DNA from 2 places in the Thermoflexus hugenholtzii genome. Region 2 is predicted to be linked to the other one. Evidence: riboswitches for the same ligand, from Rfam matches in the RefSeq annotation. Region 2 holds a riboswitch; the other holds the start of a gene.

Region 1 (7,387 bases), 720 kb from region 2:
GCGGAAAAGGCCGGCGAGAAAGTGATCCGCCTCAGCGGCGGCGAGCGCCAGCGGGTGGCCATCGCCCGCACCCTGATGCAGGACCCCCAGGTGATCCTGGCGGACGAGTTCGTCTCCGACCTGGATCTGCCGCGGGCGGCCCAGGTGCTGGCGCGGGTGCGGGAGCTGGCCCGGGAGCGCGGCCTCACCGTGATCCTGAACCTCCATGAGATCCAGCTGGTCCAGGAGTTCGCCGATCACGTGGCGGTGCTCAAAGAGGGCCGCATCGTCCACGAGAGCGCCGCCGCGGCCCTCTCCTGGCCGGCCCTTCGGGAGCTCATCGAAGCCCCTCCGGAGCCATCCCCGGTTCCCGCTGCCCCTCCCCTCATCGCCGTCGATCCGCGGGCGTGAGCCCGCGCCCTATGGGAACAGCTCTTTTGGACGAATAGAGGAGGTCGTGAACCGATGGGGATGAAGGCGGAGCGGATGGAGCGACGGATGACGGTGGGCTGGGCGCTGGGCCCGTGGCGGGAGTTCGGGCTCGGCCTGGGGATGCTGGCGGTGCTGGCCGCGCTGCTTTACCGCATGGGCTTCTTTGAGGCCGGCCGTCTGCTCCAGGGCGGCCTGAACCTGGCGCGCTTCGCGCGGGAGATGTTCCCGCCGGACCTGGGGATCCTGCCGACGATCGGCGGCGCCCTGCTCGAGACCCTGGAGATGGCCCTGGCGGGGACGTTGCTGGGGTTTCTGTTTTCGTTCCCGCTGGGGGCTTTGGGCTCCCGCACCCTTTTCCCAGCCGCGGTGGTGGCCGCGGCTCGTCTGCTGATGGCCGCCATCCGCACGGTGCCCTCGTTGCTGTGGGCGGTGCTGATGGTCATCGTGGTCGGCCTGGGCCCCCTGGCCGGGACCCTGGCGCTGGCCTTCTACACGGTGGGGTATCTGGCCAAGCTCTACGCCGAGCTCTTCGAAGGGATCGACCCGGAGATCCTGGAGGCGATGCGGGGCGTGGGGGCGAAGCGCCGGCATCTGATCCGCTACGTGCTGTGGCCGGAGAGCGCCAACGCCGTCCTCAGCCAGCTGCTCTTCATGCTGGAATACAACATCCGCGCCTCCACGGTGCTGGGCCTGGTGGGGGCAGGGGGCATCGGGTTCTACATGCAGATCTACCTCAGCACCATGGCCTACGCCCGCCTGACCACCGTGCTGCTCACCGTGCTTCTCCTGGTCCTGGCCATGGACGGCCTCAGCGCCTGGATCCGGCGACGGTATTTGCTGAACCCGTAGCCCGCAGGCCTCACCCGGAGCGAGCGGCCGTCGGGTAGGCGGCCTCGAAGAAGGCCAGCTCGAAGCGCAGCGCGGCCCGGTAGAGGGCGCGCTGCGCTTCCTCTTCGCCGGGCAGCCGATCCAGCAGCGCCTCCAGGCGGCGCGCCAGCCCTTCGAACTCCGCGCTGGAATACGTCTCCACCCACTCCCGGTAGGGGCTGTTCGGGTTCGTCCGCGGCCGGAGGAAGGCTCCCAGATGGGCGTAGAGGCGCATGCACGGGGTCATCGCCGCCGCCAGATGCCCCACCGGCTCCAGGGCCGCCACCCGCAGCAGGAAATCCGTGTAGGCTTGGGTGGCTGGCGCGGGCTCCGGGCGGAGGTTCGCCCCCCAGCGCGCGGCGTAGCGTTCGTGCAGCCGCAGCTCCTCAAAGACGCCCTGGAGCAGCTCGCGGAAGGCGTCCATCGTCTCCCGATCCGGGGCCTTGGCCAGGCCCAGGGCGTAAGCCCGGGCGAAGGCCTCCAGGAAGAAGGCGTCCTGCTCCACGTAGAAGACGAAACGCTCCCGCGGCAGCTCCCCCGAGGCGATCCCCTGCACGAAGGGATGCGCCTCGCAGCGCCGAACCAGATCCTGATGGGCTTCCCACAACGCGCGGGCCCGTGTCATCGAGTTCTCCCCTTCTTCCTTCGCGCAAGCATAAGGAAGATCTGAAAGGGGGAGAAAACGGCTGGCCGTGCCGCAATCGAGGCCGTTCCCTCCCCCGGGTTCGATTTCTCACGCGCGCTCCGGCCGGACGCGGCCGATCCCGCGGAGCGCCCCCGCGATCCCCAGGTAAGCCAGGAAGGAGACCCCGAAGGCGGGGAAGGTAGCGCCCACGGAAGGGGCGAGACGGGCGAGGGCCTGATAGGTGACCACGCCCAGCGCCCAGGCGATCACACCCTCCCATCGGAAGGCCAGGGGCTGATACAGGTCGGCCTCCGTGTAGGACCGGCGGAGGACGAAGTAGTCCGCCGCCAGGACCCCGAAGAGGGGCACGAAGAAGGTGCCGATGAGGAGCAGGAAGTTCTCATACTGGGCCAGGGGCACCGTGAGGGCCAGGATCAGGCAGATCGCGCCGATGAGGACCGCGAAGAGGGCCTGCCGGGCCCGGGGCCAGATGTTCTGCAGGGAGACCGCCGCCGAATAGATGTCCGCGAAGGCGTTGTCCGTCTCGTCCACCAGGATGATGGGCAGCACGATCCAGCCGATGGCCAGGGCCCCGATGGCCTGGACCAGGTCGCTGGACCGGGCGCTCAGGAGGAGCAAGGCGCCGAGGCCGTAGAACCAGACGTTGGCGATGAAATACCCGATGTAGGTGCCCCAGAAGGCGGGGCCGGCCCGCCGGGCGAAGCGGTTGTAATCCGCCACCAGGGGCATCCAGGAGATGGGCATCGCCGCCACCAGGTCCACGGCGAGCCAGAAGGGCATCTCCCCGGTCCCGGGCTGCCGCCACAGCGCCGCGAGATCCCCGCGGGTCAGCAGGTGGACGGTGAGCCAGAGGGTGGTCAGCAACACCAGCCAGACGGCGAACTTCTCCAGCCACTGGCGCACCACCACCAGCGGTCCCCCGACGGCCATCAGGGTGCACCAGAGGGCGAAGGCGATGGCCCAGAAGGGGTAGCTGGAGAAGCCGAGGAAGCGGGCGCTGATGAAGTTGGCGGCCTGGGCCATGATGAGGATCTCGAAGGCTCCCCAGCCGATCAGCTGCAGCACGTTGAGGGCGGTGGGGAGATAGGAGCCGAGGCGTCCCAGGGCGGGGCGGAGCAGCACCATCGTGGGGGCGCCGGTGCGGCTGCCGATGTAGCCCGTCGCCGCCAGCAGCAGGTTCCCCAGCAGGGTCCCGACGACGATGGCCAGCAGCGCCTGGGGCAGCCCCAGCCCGGGCACCAGCAGCGCGCCGGCGGCCATCACCAGCAACCCCACGCCGAGGTCTCCCCACAGCACGGCGTAGTCGAGGAAGCCCAGCCGGCGCGCCTCTGCCGGCACCGGCTCGATGCCCCACTCGGGGGGTGCCTGGATGCGGGGGAGGAGCTCCGTCCACGGCTTGCGCAGCAGCATGGCAGGCCTCCTGAGAAGGATGGAGATGGGAGAAGCGGCGTGGGGGGATGCAAAACGCCCGCCGACGGACGGGCGGGCAGGGGGCCGTGCAGCGACAGTCCCTCCGCCGGTATGACCCGGATCAGGTTCGATGGGTCGGCGCCGGGGCCGGATGACCTCCGGCAAGGCGCCCTCTCAGCCCGCTTGCCCGCGGACTCCCCACGTCGCTTCTGCGCTCATGATAGCGCGCCGCGCGCGGCTGTCAAACTGCGTGGAGAGAGGCGGATGGGGAGGGGATGAGGGCTTTCCAGATCTGCTCGGGGAAGAGGATGAAGGTGTCGACAGCGTGGGCCTCGGGGGCAGGGGGTTCAGTGGGTAGAGGGTGGAGTCTCCGGCGGTGCCCCTTTGGAGGGGTAGGAACGACCTGTCGCATCCTCCCGAATTGGGCACACATATCCGGAAGCCCTTGATCCGGGATCGACCCCAGCGCCCAGATTGGCCCCCATCCGGAGAACCGAAAAGCCCCGGAGTGAGAATTCGCCCCTTGACAGGCGAACACGATCTCTTTATAATCGGGCTGAATTTCGCACACGTGTGCACCCGCCATGCGCGTGACCATCAAGGACATCGCCCGGGCGGCGGGGGTGAGCCACACCACGGTCTCCCGGGCCCTGCGGGGCAGCGAGGAGATCCGCCCGGAGACCCGGGCGCGGATCCAGGCCATCGCCGAGGCCATGGGCTACCGGCCGAACCCCGTGGCCCGGGCTCTCCAGGGCCGCCGCACCCAGACCCTCGGCGTGGTGGTCACCCGCCTCAGCGACCCCTTCCATACGGAGGTGGTCCAGGGCATCGAGATGGTCGCCCAGGCCCGCGGCTACGGGATCCTCCTCAGCCTCTCCCACGAAGACCCGGAGAAGGAGCGCGCCATCGTGGAGCTCCTGGCGGCCAAGCAGGTGGACGGCATCATCGTGGCCGCCTCCCGGCTGGGCAGCCGCTATCTCCCCATGCTGGAGGCCCTGCGGATCCCCATCGTGCTGATCAACAGCCACCAGACCGGTCCCTACGTCTACTCGGTGGCCACCGACAACGTCCACGGCGGCTACCTGGCCGCGGCTTACCTGATCCGCCTGGGCCACCGGGCCATCGCCTACATCGGCAGCCGCCGGGGCGGCCGTAGCAACCAGGATCGTTACCGCGGCTACCGGCAGGCGCTGCGGGAGGCCGGGCTATCCGTCCGCCCGGAATGGGTGGTGAAAGGGGACGGGCGGGTGGAGGGCGGGGAGGCGGCCATGCGCCGGCTGCTGGAGGCCGATCCCCGCCCTACGGCGGTGTTCTGCTACAACGACCTCACGGCCATTGGCGCCCTGAAGGCGGCGCTGCGGGCCGGCTTGCGGGTGCCCGGGGACCTCTCCATCATCGGCTTTGATGGGCTGGAGGAAGGCACATACGTGACCCCGATGCTGACCACCGTGGCCCAGCCCCGCCGGCAGCTGGGACGGCTGGCGGCGGAGATGCTCCTGGAGATCCTGGAGGGCCGTCCCTCCCCGAAGCGCATCCTGCTCCAGGGGACGCTGATCGAGCGCGAATCCTGCGGGCCGCCGCTTTAAAGTTTTTTCACATCCCTTTCGTCGAGCTTGGGAATCCCTTTCGCATCCCGTTGATCCCTCCCCGGTATGCTGGGGAGCAGATCTTCTCAAGAAGGAGGCAGCCATGAAGCGCACAATCGGTTCCGCCCTATCGTGGATGGCGGTGTTCGTCCTCCTGATCGCGGCGTGCGCGCCGGCGGCCACGCCGACGCCCACCCCGACCGCCGCCCCGCCTACGCCGGCCCCCAGCCCCACCCCTGCGCCCTCTCCCACTCCAGCCCCGGTGGAGATCTCCATCACCTGCCGCTGCGTCAAGGGCGGGGTGAACGCCAACACGGTGAAGTGGCTCACCGAGACTGTCATCCCCGCCTTCGAGCAGCAGATGGCCGCCAAAGGGACCCCCGTCAAGGTGCGGCTGGTGGAGTTCGGGGGCAGCGATGAGGAGCTCAAGGCCCAATACGCCCTGGATCTCAAGGCCGGCAAGGGTCACGACGTGATGGCCTTCGATGGCTTCTGGACGGCGGAGTTCGTCGCCGGCGGGCTGATCAAGCCGCTGGACGAGATCGCCGGCCCCGAGGTCAACCAGTGGGAGGGCTGGGCCCATATCCCGGACCGGGTGCAGGCGCTGCTGATGTATCAGGGCAAGCGCTACGGCATCCCCACCGGCACCGACGTCCGGGTGATCTGGTATCGCAAGGACCTCTTCCAGAAGGCCGGCCTGCCGGCGAACTGGCAGCCCACCTCCTGGGAGGACATCTTCGCCGCCGCCCGGCAGATCAAGAAGGCCCTCCCCGATGTGATCCCCATGCAGGTTAACGCCGGGACCGCCATGGGCGAGGCGACCACGATGCAGGGCTTCTACCCGGTGCTGCTGTCGGCGGGCTCCTTCATCTACGATTGGGACAAAAACAAGTGGATCGTGCGCAGCCCGGCGATGCTGGACGCTTTGAACTTCTACAAGCGGGTCTACCTCGATGAGAAGCTGGGCGATGCCCGCCTCCAGCTCATCAAGGAGGGCCGCAACCAGTCCTTCGCCCTGTTCCGCGACGGCAAGATCGCCATGCTGTGGGAGGGGGATTACTTCTGGCGCTCGGTGGTCAACCCGGCCGTTAAGTCCGAGTGGGCCATCCCCAACCGGGATGAGGTGGTGGGCTGGGCCAAGATCCCGGCCAAGGAGCCGGGCAAGGGCTACCGGGGCCAGGACTTCGTGACCATCTCCGGCGGCACCGGCTTCATCCTCAACCCCAACACCAAGCACCCGAAGGAGGCCTGGGCTTTCCTCTCGTTCATGTTCAGCAAGGAGATGCTGATGGAGTTCCAGAAGATCGAGCCGCGGATCCGTGCTCGGGACGACGTGCCGGTGACGGGGGATCCGGTGATGACGGAGCTGGCCAAGCTGCTGCCGCTGACCACGGTCCGCCCCATGCTTCCCGCCTATCCCAAGGTCTCCCAGGCGGCCCAGCTGGCCACCGAGCGGGTGGTCTCGGGCGAGATGACGCCGGAGCGGGCCATGGAGGCCTACGCGAAGGAGGTGACGGACCTGGTCGGGCCGGACAACGTGTTGGATCTCATGCCGCGCTGAGCCCGACGGAGCCAGTGAGGCCATTCGCAGGGCCCGGGGCGTCGTCCGGCGCCCCGGGCCTTCACTGGAGGATCGCGCGAGGAGGAGCCGGTGGTCCAGCGTCGCCCCATCCTGTCCCTTCCCATCGGGTTGCTGTTCCTGCTGCCCGCCCTCTTCTTCGTGGCTGTCTTCCTGGTCTTTCCCTCCCTCTGGGTGCTCTGGATCAGCCTGACCAACCAGACCCTGACCGGGGAGACGGCCCTGCGGCCTCAGTTCGTGGGCCTGGCCAACTTCCGGTATCTCTTCGACCCTGAGAACTGGGCGGTGCGGGGCTACTTCGGGAACGCCCTGCGCAACAGCGTCCTCTTCGTCATCGGCTCAGGCCTGATCGGCCAGGCAGGGGTGGGGTTGGCCATCGCCTGGGCCTTCCACCGACGCCGGGGCCTGCTGCGGGAGGTCCTCTACACCCTGGTCATCCTGGCCTGGATCATCCCGGACGTGGTGGTGGCCTTCATGTGGGTGGCTTACCTGGACCGGGATCAGGGGACCCTGAACGCCCTCCTCTCGGCCCTGGGCCTGGGGCGGGTGGACTGGCTGATCGAACGGCCGCTGCTTTCGGTCATCATCTTTAACACCTGGCGGGGAACCGCTTTCTCGATGTTGCTGTTCTCCTCGGCCTTAGCGATGCTGCCTCCCTCGTATCTGGAGGCGGCGGCGGTGGCCGGGGCCCGCCCGTATCAGGCCTTCCGGGACATCATCCTTCCCTCCATCCGCAGCCACATCGTCACGGACCTGATCCTGATCACCCTGTGGACCTTCAACACCTTCACGCCGTATCTGATCACCGGGGGCGGCCCTACCTTCCGCTCGGAGGTGGTCTCGATCTACACCTTCCGGGTCGCCTTCCAGCATTTCGAGTTCGGCCGC
Region 2 (7,387 bases):
GATATGCGTAGAAGAGGGAAAAGAACAGAAGCGGCAGCGCCAGCAGGAGATCTCGTCGGCCCACTTTTCCCATGCGGGTTCGCATCCTGAGCAGGCAGCCCCGATCGATCCCCGACAGACGCCCGGTTTACCCGGACGCCTCCAGGATCTGCCGGAGACATTCCAGAGCAGCGGGGAGCGGATCCCGCCATAGCCATTCCGCTTCGATCCAGAACCCCGGGACCGCCGTGGACGGGATCCGCCCCTGAGAGATCTCCCCCACCCGGTAGCCGGGGTGATCGAGCCGGTGGATGGTCACCACCCGGAGCTCAGGATCCACCACCCAGTATTCCCGAACTCCGCCCTCCTCGTATATCCGGGCTTTCTCTTCGAGATCATAGCGCCGGGTGGATGGAGAGACGACCTCCACCACCAGGTCCGCCGGGCCCTCCACCCAGTCAGAGCGGCTCCCCGGGAGACGATCCCGATGCACGAAGAAGAGGTCCGGCTCTTTGACCGCCCCCGGCCGCAGGCGAAGAACCGCCGGCCCATTGAAGACTTCTCCCAGCCCATGCGCTTCGACGTAGCCCCGCAGCAGAAAGGATAGAAATCCCACCAGGCGCTGGTGGGAGAGCGTGGCGGGCGAGTGCACGATCACCTCCCCGTCCTCAAACTCCCAGATGTGGTCCTCCGGCGCCTCTTCCAAGTAACGGGCCTCGGTCCATCCTCCCAGACGGAGCAGGAAAGCGCCCCGGATCTCCTCGCCGCTTTCCGTCATCAACCGAACCCTCATCGCCGGACCTCCCGCACCCCGGTTCGGGCGAGCCGGATCTGCGTTCTTCACATTTTCCTCGATCCTCATCGCAACATCAAATCCGTCCACTCCTGAATCCACCGCTCCCGGTTGGCATCGATCCGGGCGGGATCCAGGCGGGCGGGCTCCCTCGGGACCTCTGCGAACTTCTGGAAGAAGTCCGGGAGCTTGGCCTTCGGGTGGACCGGGAAGACGAACATCTGGAGGGGGATGTCTTCCTGGAAGCGCAGGCTGATCATGTAATCCATCCAGCGCTCCGCCAGGTCCCGGTTCCGCGCCCCTTTCAGGATGCCGGCGAACTCAATCTGGCGGAAGCAGGCGTCCTTCCCCAGGACGTTCCCGGTGGGGGGCTCGGAGAGCTGGCCCTGGCTGAAATACACCTCCGCCGCCGGGCTGGTGGCGTAGCTCACCACCAGCGGGCGTGTCCCCGGGCTCCCCGTGGCCCCGCTGAACTCTTTGTAATACGCGTCCTCCCAGCCCTCGGTGATCTTCACATCATTGGCCTTCAGGGCCCGCCAGAAATCCAGCCAGCGCTCCTCCCCGAAGTGGGCGATGGTGGCCAGCATGAACGCCAGGCCCGGGGAGGAGGTGGCCGGGTTCTCCACCACCAGCAAGCCCCGATACTCCGGCCGCGCGAGGTCCTCCAGGGTCTCCGGCGGCTTCAGTCCCTTCTCCCGAAAGTATTTCTTGTCGTAGTTCACGCAGACGTCGCCGTAATCGATGGGGATCAGCCGGAGCTCGGGGTCCAGGATGAACTCCGCGGGGATCTCCTCCAGGCCCTTCGGCCGGTAGGGTTCGAAGAGGTCCTCCCGGATGGCCCGGCTGAAGAAGGTGTTGTCGACCCCGAAGAACACATCGGCCAGGGGCGCTCCCTTGGCCAGGATGGCCTTGTTGAGAGCGGCCCCCGCATCGCCTGCTTTGAGGATCTGGACCCGCGCGTTGTAGCGCTGCTCGAACTCCCGCAACACCTCTTCGCTGACGGCGAAGCTGTCGTGGGTCATCAGCACCAGCTCCCGCGGGCCCGCCGGTGTGGCCGTGGGGGCCGATGGGCTCGGGGAGAGCGTGGGGGCCGGCGTCGCCGGAGCCGGCGAGGGCGCCGGCGGCGCCGCAGGCGTGGTGCAGGCCGCTGTGAACACCATCAGCACGCCGATGAGAATCGCTCGGCGCTTCATCGTTCCTCCCTCCGGATGGGAAGATCTGAAAGCCGCTTCACCCTACAACGGCAGAAGGGGCTTTCGCTTTGGCCCATGTCCTTGAACGATCGGAGAGGAGCAGAGGCCAGCCTCTCCCCTCCCGTTGCGCCCTGCGGTCCAAGCCGAGCAACTGCGGGCAGTTGCCCTCCATCCCATCTGCGATCATCGGAGAGAAAGCGCCGCGATCCTTCGACCCGAACCTCCGGTTCTCGATGACACGAAGGTCGCGGCGAAAGCCGCTCCTACAAAAACGTGCTTCTGTAGGAGGGACTTTCGCCCCGAACTCCCGTCTTCGATGACACGATGGTCGCGGTGAAGGCGACTCCGGCAACCCCGAGCCCTGGTTCTCGATGACACAAGGGTCGCGGCTGAAGCCGCTCCTACAAAAACGTGCTTCGGTAGGAGGGACCTTCGCCCCGAACGCCCGTCTTCGATTTGATGACAGGATGCGGGCCGAAATGAATTTCGGCCTGCTTTGTGGGTCGCGGTAGTCACTCCTTTTGGTATTGATAATGCTTGAAGGTCAAGAACTCTTCCCAGGTCCAGATATGATCGGTCAACCCGATGGCCATCGCCGGCGTCCGCGGCCGATACCGCCGCCCCTCCGGCAGGCCCTCCCCCGCTTCCCGCAAGGCCCGATGGGGCCGCAGCCAGTTGTGCTCAAACAAACAGAGGATCACCAGCGCATCCCAGGTCCCTGTCGTCTTCGCAAAGGCATGGGTCTTACGCGTCAGCGCATTCAACCGATCGCGCAACATGCCATTCAACCGTTCCTCATGCACCGGATAGGGGCAATCCACCGCCTCCCCAGAACCTGACGCACCTCCACGCGCACCATCCGGCCCTGATGACGACGCTTGACCGCTTGCGTCAACCCCACCCCAGGCGTGAGCACCAGGGGCGGACGCCCCCGCTTTCCCGTCGGTTGCGCGTCCCGATAGACCTGACGAACCGCCCGTCGGTAGACCGGCCGTCCATCGCTGATCCAGATCACGCCCCCCTGCCAGATGTGCGCTGGCGGGTCTGCGCCACCACCTTCGGCGCGACCTCATCCTCCGAAGACCCAAAGCCCCACGCCACCACAAAACGAGTCGCCCGGTCCTGGCTCAAACATCCCCAACGCGGGCCCACCCCGCCCGCCGAGGCGTCTGGATCTCCAGCCTCTGGACACTTTTTTTGACAAACGACCAGAAAGCATCCACCTCGACCTCGCTCAAATGCAGGTCGTGGACCAGGACCTCGGTGAGGGCCTCAGCGTGTTGGGCGGCCATCCGGAGCCATCGGCCAATGGTTTCATATTTGTGGCCGGTGATCTCCTCAGCGGCGCTCAGGCTCCCCCGACGCATCACCACCAGCAGGGTGCGCGCCACTTCCGCAGGGGTCACACGCAAGCGATACATCGCCGTGCCCAGGGTAGGCCCAAACGAGCGCCCGCAGTTCCGACAGACCCAACGGGGCCGCCCACCCTTACTGCCGTTCTTTACCACATGGGTGGCCCCACAGCGAGGGCAGGGGGGGTTCTGGGAATTGGGCTTTCGATTCATCGGGCCCACCTCCGTCGGAATCTGGCCCCGATTATACCACCGAGCACTACTCAGGGGGGTGATTACCTGGGTCGCGGCGGAAGCCACTTTCGTCCCGAACCGGCGGTCCTCCATGATCCTGTCGGCCGGTTGCAGCCATCCCCGGTTGCGGGTTTAACCCTCTCCCCGCTCGTGGATCACCAGAAGGAGGCCCCGTCGGACCCGCACCCGGGCCCGGGGGGCGATCATCCGGTTGCTCACCCCCAGGGTGACTCCAAAGGGCAACGTCCCCTCTGTCAGAGGGTAGAACAGCCCCTCTAACGTCACCCCCTCCGCGTCCCCGATCAGCGGGATCAGGGAGACCCGATCTCCCGGCTCCCCCTCGATCCAGCCCTCCTCCCGGATCACGAAGGCCTCCCGCCCCGCCCCCACGAAGCGGACGTCCCAGCCTGCCCATCGCGGGTGGGCCAGAAGCAGCAGCGAGGCCAGGGTCTGATCCAGCCGGGAGCCCCATGCCCCGAACACCCGGATGGTCGTCCCCAGGGTTCGGGCGTAGTCCAGGGCCAGCTCCAGATCCGTGGCGTCTTTATCCACCGGATGACGCTCGATGGAGACCTCGTGGGCCTCCAGCCAGGCGAGGGTCTCCGGATCCATGGAATCCAAATCCCCGATCACCCGATGGGGGAGGACGCCGATGGCCCGCAGGTGGGCCGCCCCCCCATCCGCGGCCAGGATCCAACGCGCGCCGGAGGTCGCCCGGCGCAACGCCTCGCCCTCAACGTCCCCGCCCGCCACCACCACGATCATCCCCGCGCCCCCATGGTCCGAGATGAAGGAAGAAACGCTTCGCATGGACCCCGCCGGATGGGCTGCGGCTTGCCAGAGGAATCCGCACCGGGGGCAGAGGCGAAAGCGTCGAAGGGGCCCATCGCGCTTGAAGAGGAGGCATCGCTCCCTTCCCTCCGCCGGCATGACCCGGATCCGGTTCAAGGAGTCGGCGCCGGGCCTTCGGGGAATCCCCTCCGGAAGGCGCCCTCTCAGCCCGCTTCCCCGCGGACTCCCCCGGGAATCCGCCTGCTGCAGCGAAAAGCGTTACACGCTCCAGTCTATCCGTGATCTTCGCTCCTCGTCAACCATCGACCCCGCGACCGCTCTTCCCAATCGAGAGCAGATGATTCCCCCCACATCCGCAGGGGGTTCCAGGGCCTAAGAGATGAGCGGTTTCAGCGTTTTTCAGGCCCTAATGCTTGACAAGCAAACAGATTCAAAATAGGGCCAGGGTTCCTCGCGGCCGAAGGCTCTTCCCTTCCTGGCCGGAGGGAGTGGGCGGCATGGATTCCCCCGCGCGGCATCCCGGAGAGGTCCTTCGGATGGGATCCCCAGCGGGATCTGGCGCTGCGCAAGGCGTTCATCACCGCCGAACCCCTCCCCGCCTCCCTGCGTCAGGACCTGCAACGATTCGGGCTGTCCGTGCGCCAGGGCTACGGCACCGCGGAGTGCGGCTGCCTGGGTTACGAATGCGAGCGGGAGGAAGGGCTTCACGTGCCGGAGGATGCTTACGTCGAGCTGTGCGACCCCCAGACCGGTGAGCCGGTTCCCCCGGGCGAGCTGGGGGAGATCGTGGTCACCCTCTTCCATCCGGCCTACGCGCTGATCCGCTTCGGGACCGGGGATCTCTCCCGCTGGCTGCCGGAGCCCTGCCCCTGCGGGCGCGCCACCCCACGCCTGGCCGGGATCCTGGGCCGGGTGGGCGAAGCGGTCAAGGTGCGGGGGATGTTCCTGCACCCCCGCCAGATGGAAGCCGTCTTCGCCCGCTTCCCCGAGGTCCAGGCCTACCAGGCCGTGATCGACCGGGAAGCCCACGTCGACCGCCTGACCTTCCGGGTGGTCCTCCGGGAGCCGCCCTCCGATCCGGAGGCCGTGCGGGCGCGCCTGCGAGAGGCCATCCGGGATGGGTTGCGCTTCCAGGCGGAGATCCTCCTGATCCCTCCTGAAGAACTCCCTCCGGGAAGCCCGCGCCTGCTGGATCTCCGACGCTGGGATTAGGGCGCGACGCGCTCCGGGCTGGCCTCATATCCCTCGACCGCCCCCGCGTCCATGCGCAACGCGCAGGCGATGATCCGCGTTTTGTGGTAAAAACATAAAGCAGGAGCCCGGCGCTTCCACCTCCGGTGATACCCAAGAGCAGGCTCAGGCTGAATCCGTGGGGGGTCGGACGTGAAAAAGATCCTGCTGATCGAAGACGACGTGGAGCTCGCCCGCTTCCTGGCCTGGCAGCTGGAACAGAACAACTACCAGGCTCTCGTCGCCCACAGCGGCCCGGAAGGCCTCGCTCTCCTGCAAGCGCAGAGGCCCGACCTGATCCTTCTGGACCTGATGCTGCCTGGCATGGACGGCTGGGAGGTCCTGCGGGCCATCCGCGCCACCTCCGAGATCCCCGTGATCATCATCAGCGCCCTGGGAGCGGAGTCCGATATCGTGCGCGGCCTGGAGGCCGGCGCGGATGATTACCTGACCAAGCCCTTCGGCCCCCGCCAGCTCCTGGCTCGCGTCCAGGCTGTCCTGCGGCGCTACGAGTCCACTACCGCCCGCGGGGTCTACGACAACGGCCGCCTCTACGTCAACCTGATCACCCAGGAGGTCCGGGTCGACGGACGCCCGGTGGAGCTGACGCCCACGGAGTTCCGGCTCCTCTCCACCCTCGCCCGCTTCGCCGGCCGCCCCCTCACCCACGACTTCCTCCTCCGGGAGGTATGGGGGGAGGAGCACGTCCAGGACCGCGGCTACCTCAAGCTCTACATCTGGTATCTCCGCCAGAAGATCGAGCCGGACCCCGATCACCCGCTCTTCATCCGAACGGAGCGGGGGATCGGCTACCGGCTCGTCGGCCCGGACGAGCTGGGGACGGTGGAGTAAGAGGAGGAGGGCTGTGGGATTCCCCGGCGCATGGCGCTTCGATCCCCTCTCCGCCCTGATCGGGGCCATGCTGGCCCTGCTCGGCGTCGGATTGCTTTATGCGGTCCGGCGTCCCCTGCAAGCCCGCTACGCCGCGCTGAGAGGCCGCCTGGAGCAGGCCGGCCAGCGCCTGCGCCTCGCCGCCGAGTCCCAGTATCGCCAGTGGCTGGCCGAACAGCTCCCCCACTGGATCGCCTGGTCCGCCCTGGATCCCCGGCTCGCCCGTTGCCTGATCGAGCCCGCCCTGCTCCCGCCGCCCCCCTATCCCTCCACCCGCATCCAGACGCCCCCCTCGGAGGATCCCATCCCCCTGCGGCAGGCGCTGCGGGCAACCCGACGGCTCTTCATCTACGGCCCTCCCGGCAGCGGCCGCACCGGCGCCCTCTGCTACCTGATCTGGGAGGCCCTGGCCGGGCGCCCAGATGGGGAGGCGCCGCTTCCCCTCTACGTGCGCCTCCCGCTCATCGAACCCGATCCCACTGCCTCGCCCGAGGCCCTGCTCCTCAGGTTCCTGGGCCGGATAGTCCCCCTCATCCTCCGACCCCGCCTGGACGGGATGATCCGGACCGCCCTGAAGGATGGAAGCGCCCTCCTGCTCCTCGACGAGCTGGAGGAGGTCCCTCCTCCCCGCCGGCCGGAGGTCATCCGCTGGCTGGGACGGCTCGTCGAGGCCTATCCTGAGCTTCGCATCGTGGTGGCGGGGGATCACTTCCCCACCCAGCCCCTGGAGGCAATGGGCTTCGTCGCCCTCCCGCTGGCTCCCTGGTCCAGAGCCCAGGTTGAGCGATTCCTCGAGGGATGGGCGGAGGCGACGGGGATCCCCCTCCCGGATCTCCGGGAGCGATCCGCCGCATGGCGCCAGGATCGGACGGGACGCTGGCGTCCGGCGGATGTGGCGGCTGCCCTCGCCCTGGGATCCGAAC

Evidence for each region. Region 2 has a riboswitch for thiamine pyrophosphate ahead of KNN16_RS02825 (thiamine diphosphokinase). Riboswitches for the same ligand answer to the same signal wherever they lie in the genome.
Region 1: it holds a riboswitch for thiamine pyrophosphate, as region 2 does, so the genes downstream of both, cytX (putative hydroxymethylpyrimidine transporter CytX) here and KNN16_RS02825 (thiamine diphosphokinase) in region 2, are expected to answer to the same signal.

What each region holds. Positions count from the first base shown of each region.
Region 1 is NZ_CP076326.1:3,186,735-3,194,121, forward strand. Features, by position in the region: gene KNN16_RS14435 (phosphonate ABC transporter ATP-binding protein) at 1-390, shown strand, start outside; gene phnE (phosphonate ABC transporter, permease protein PhnE) at 445-1,260, shown strand; gene KNN16_RS14445 (TenA family protein) at 1,271-1,903, opposite strand; gene cytX (putative hydroxymethylpyrimidine transporter CytX) at 2,012-3,334, opposite strand; TPP riboswitch at 3,415-3,545, opposite strand; gene KNN16_RS14455 (LacI family DNA-binding transcriptional regulator) at 3,919-4,920, shown strand; gene KNN16_RS14460 (extracellular solute-binding protein) at 5,024-6,481, shown strand; gene KNN16_RS14465 (carbohydrate ABC transporter permease) at 6,572-7,387, shown strand, end outside.
Region 2 is NZ_CP076326.1:591,516-598,902, reverse strand. Features, by position in the region: gene KNN16_RS02855 (iron ABC transporter permease) at 1-73, opposite strand, end outside; gene KNN16_RS02850 (Uma2 family endonuclease) at 128-772, opposite strand; gene KNN16_RS02845 (thiamine ABC transporter substrate binding subunit) at 838-1,965, opposite strand; gene KNN16_RS02840 (hypothetical protein) at 2,478-2,753, opposite strand; gene KNN16_RS02835 (hypothetical protein) at 2,750-2,980, opposite strand; gene KNN16_RS02830 (hypothetical protein) at 3,093-3,386, opposite strand; gene KNN16_RS02825 (thiamine diphosphokinase) at 3,684-4,316, opposite strand; TPP riboswitch at 4,449-4,583, opposite strand; gene KNN16_RS02820 (phenylacetate--CoA ligase family protein) at 4,779-5,555, shown strand; gene KNN16_RS02815 (response regulator transcription factor) at 5,727-6,425, shown strand; gene KNN16_RS02810 (NACHT domain-containing NTPase) at 6,439-7,387, shown strand, end outside.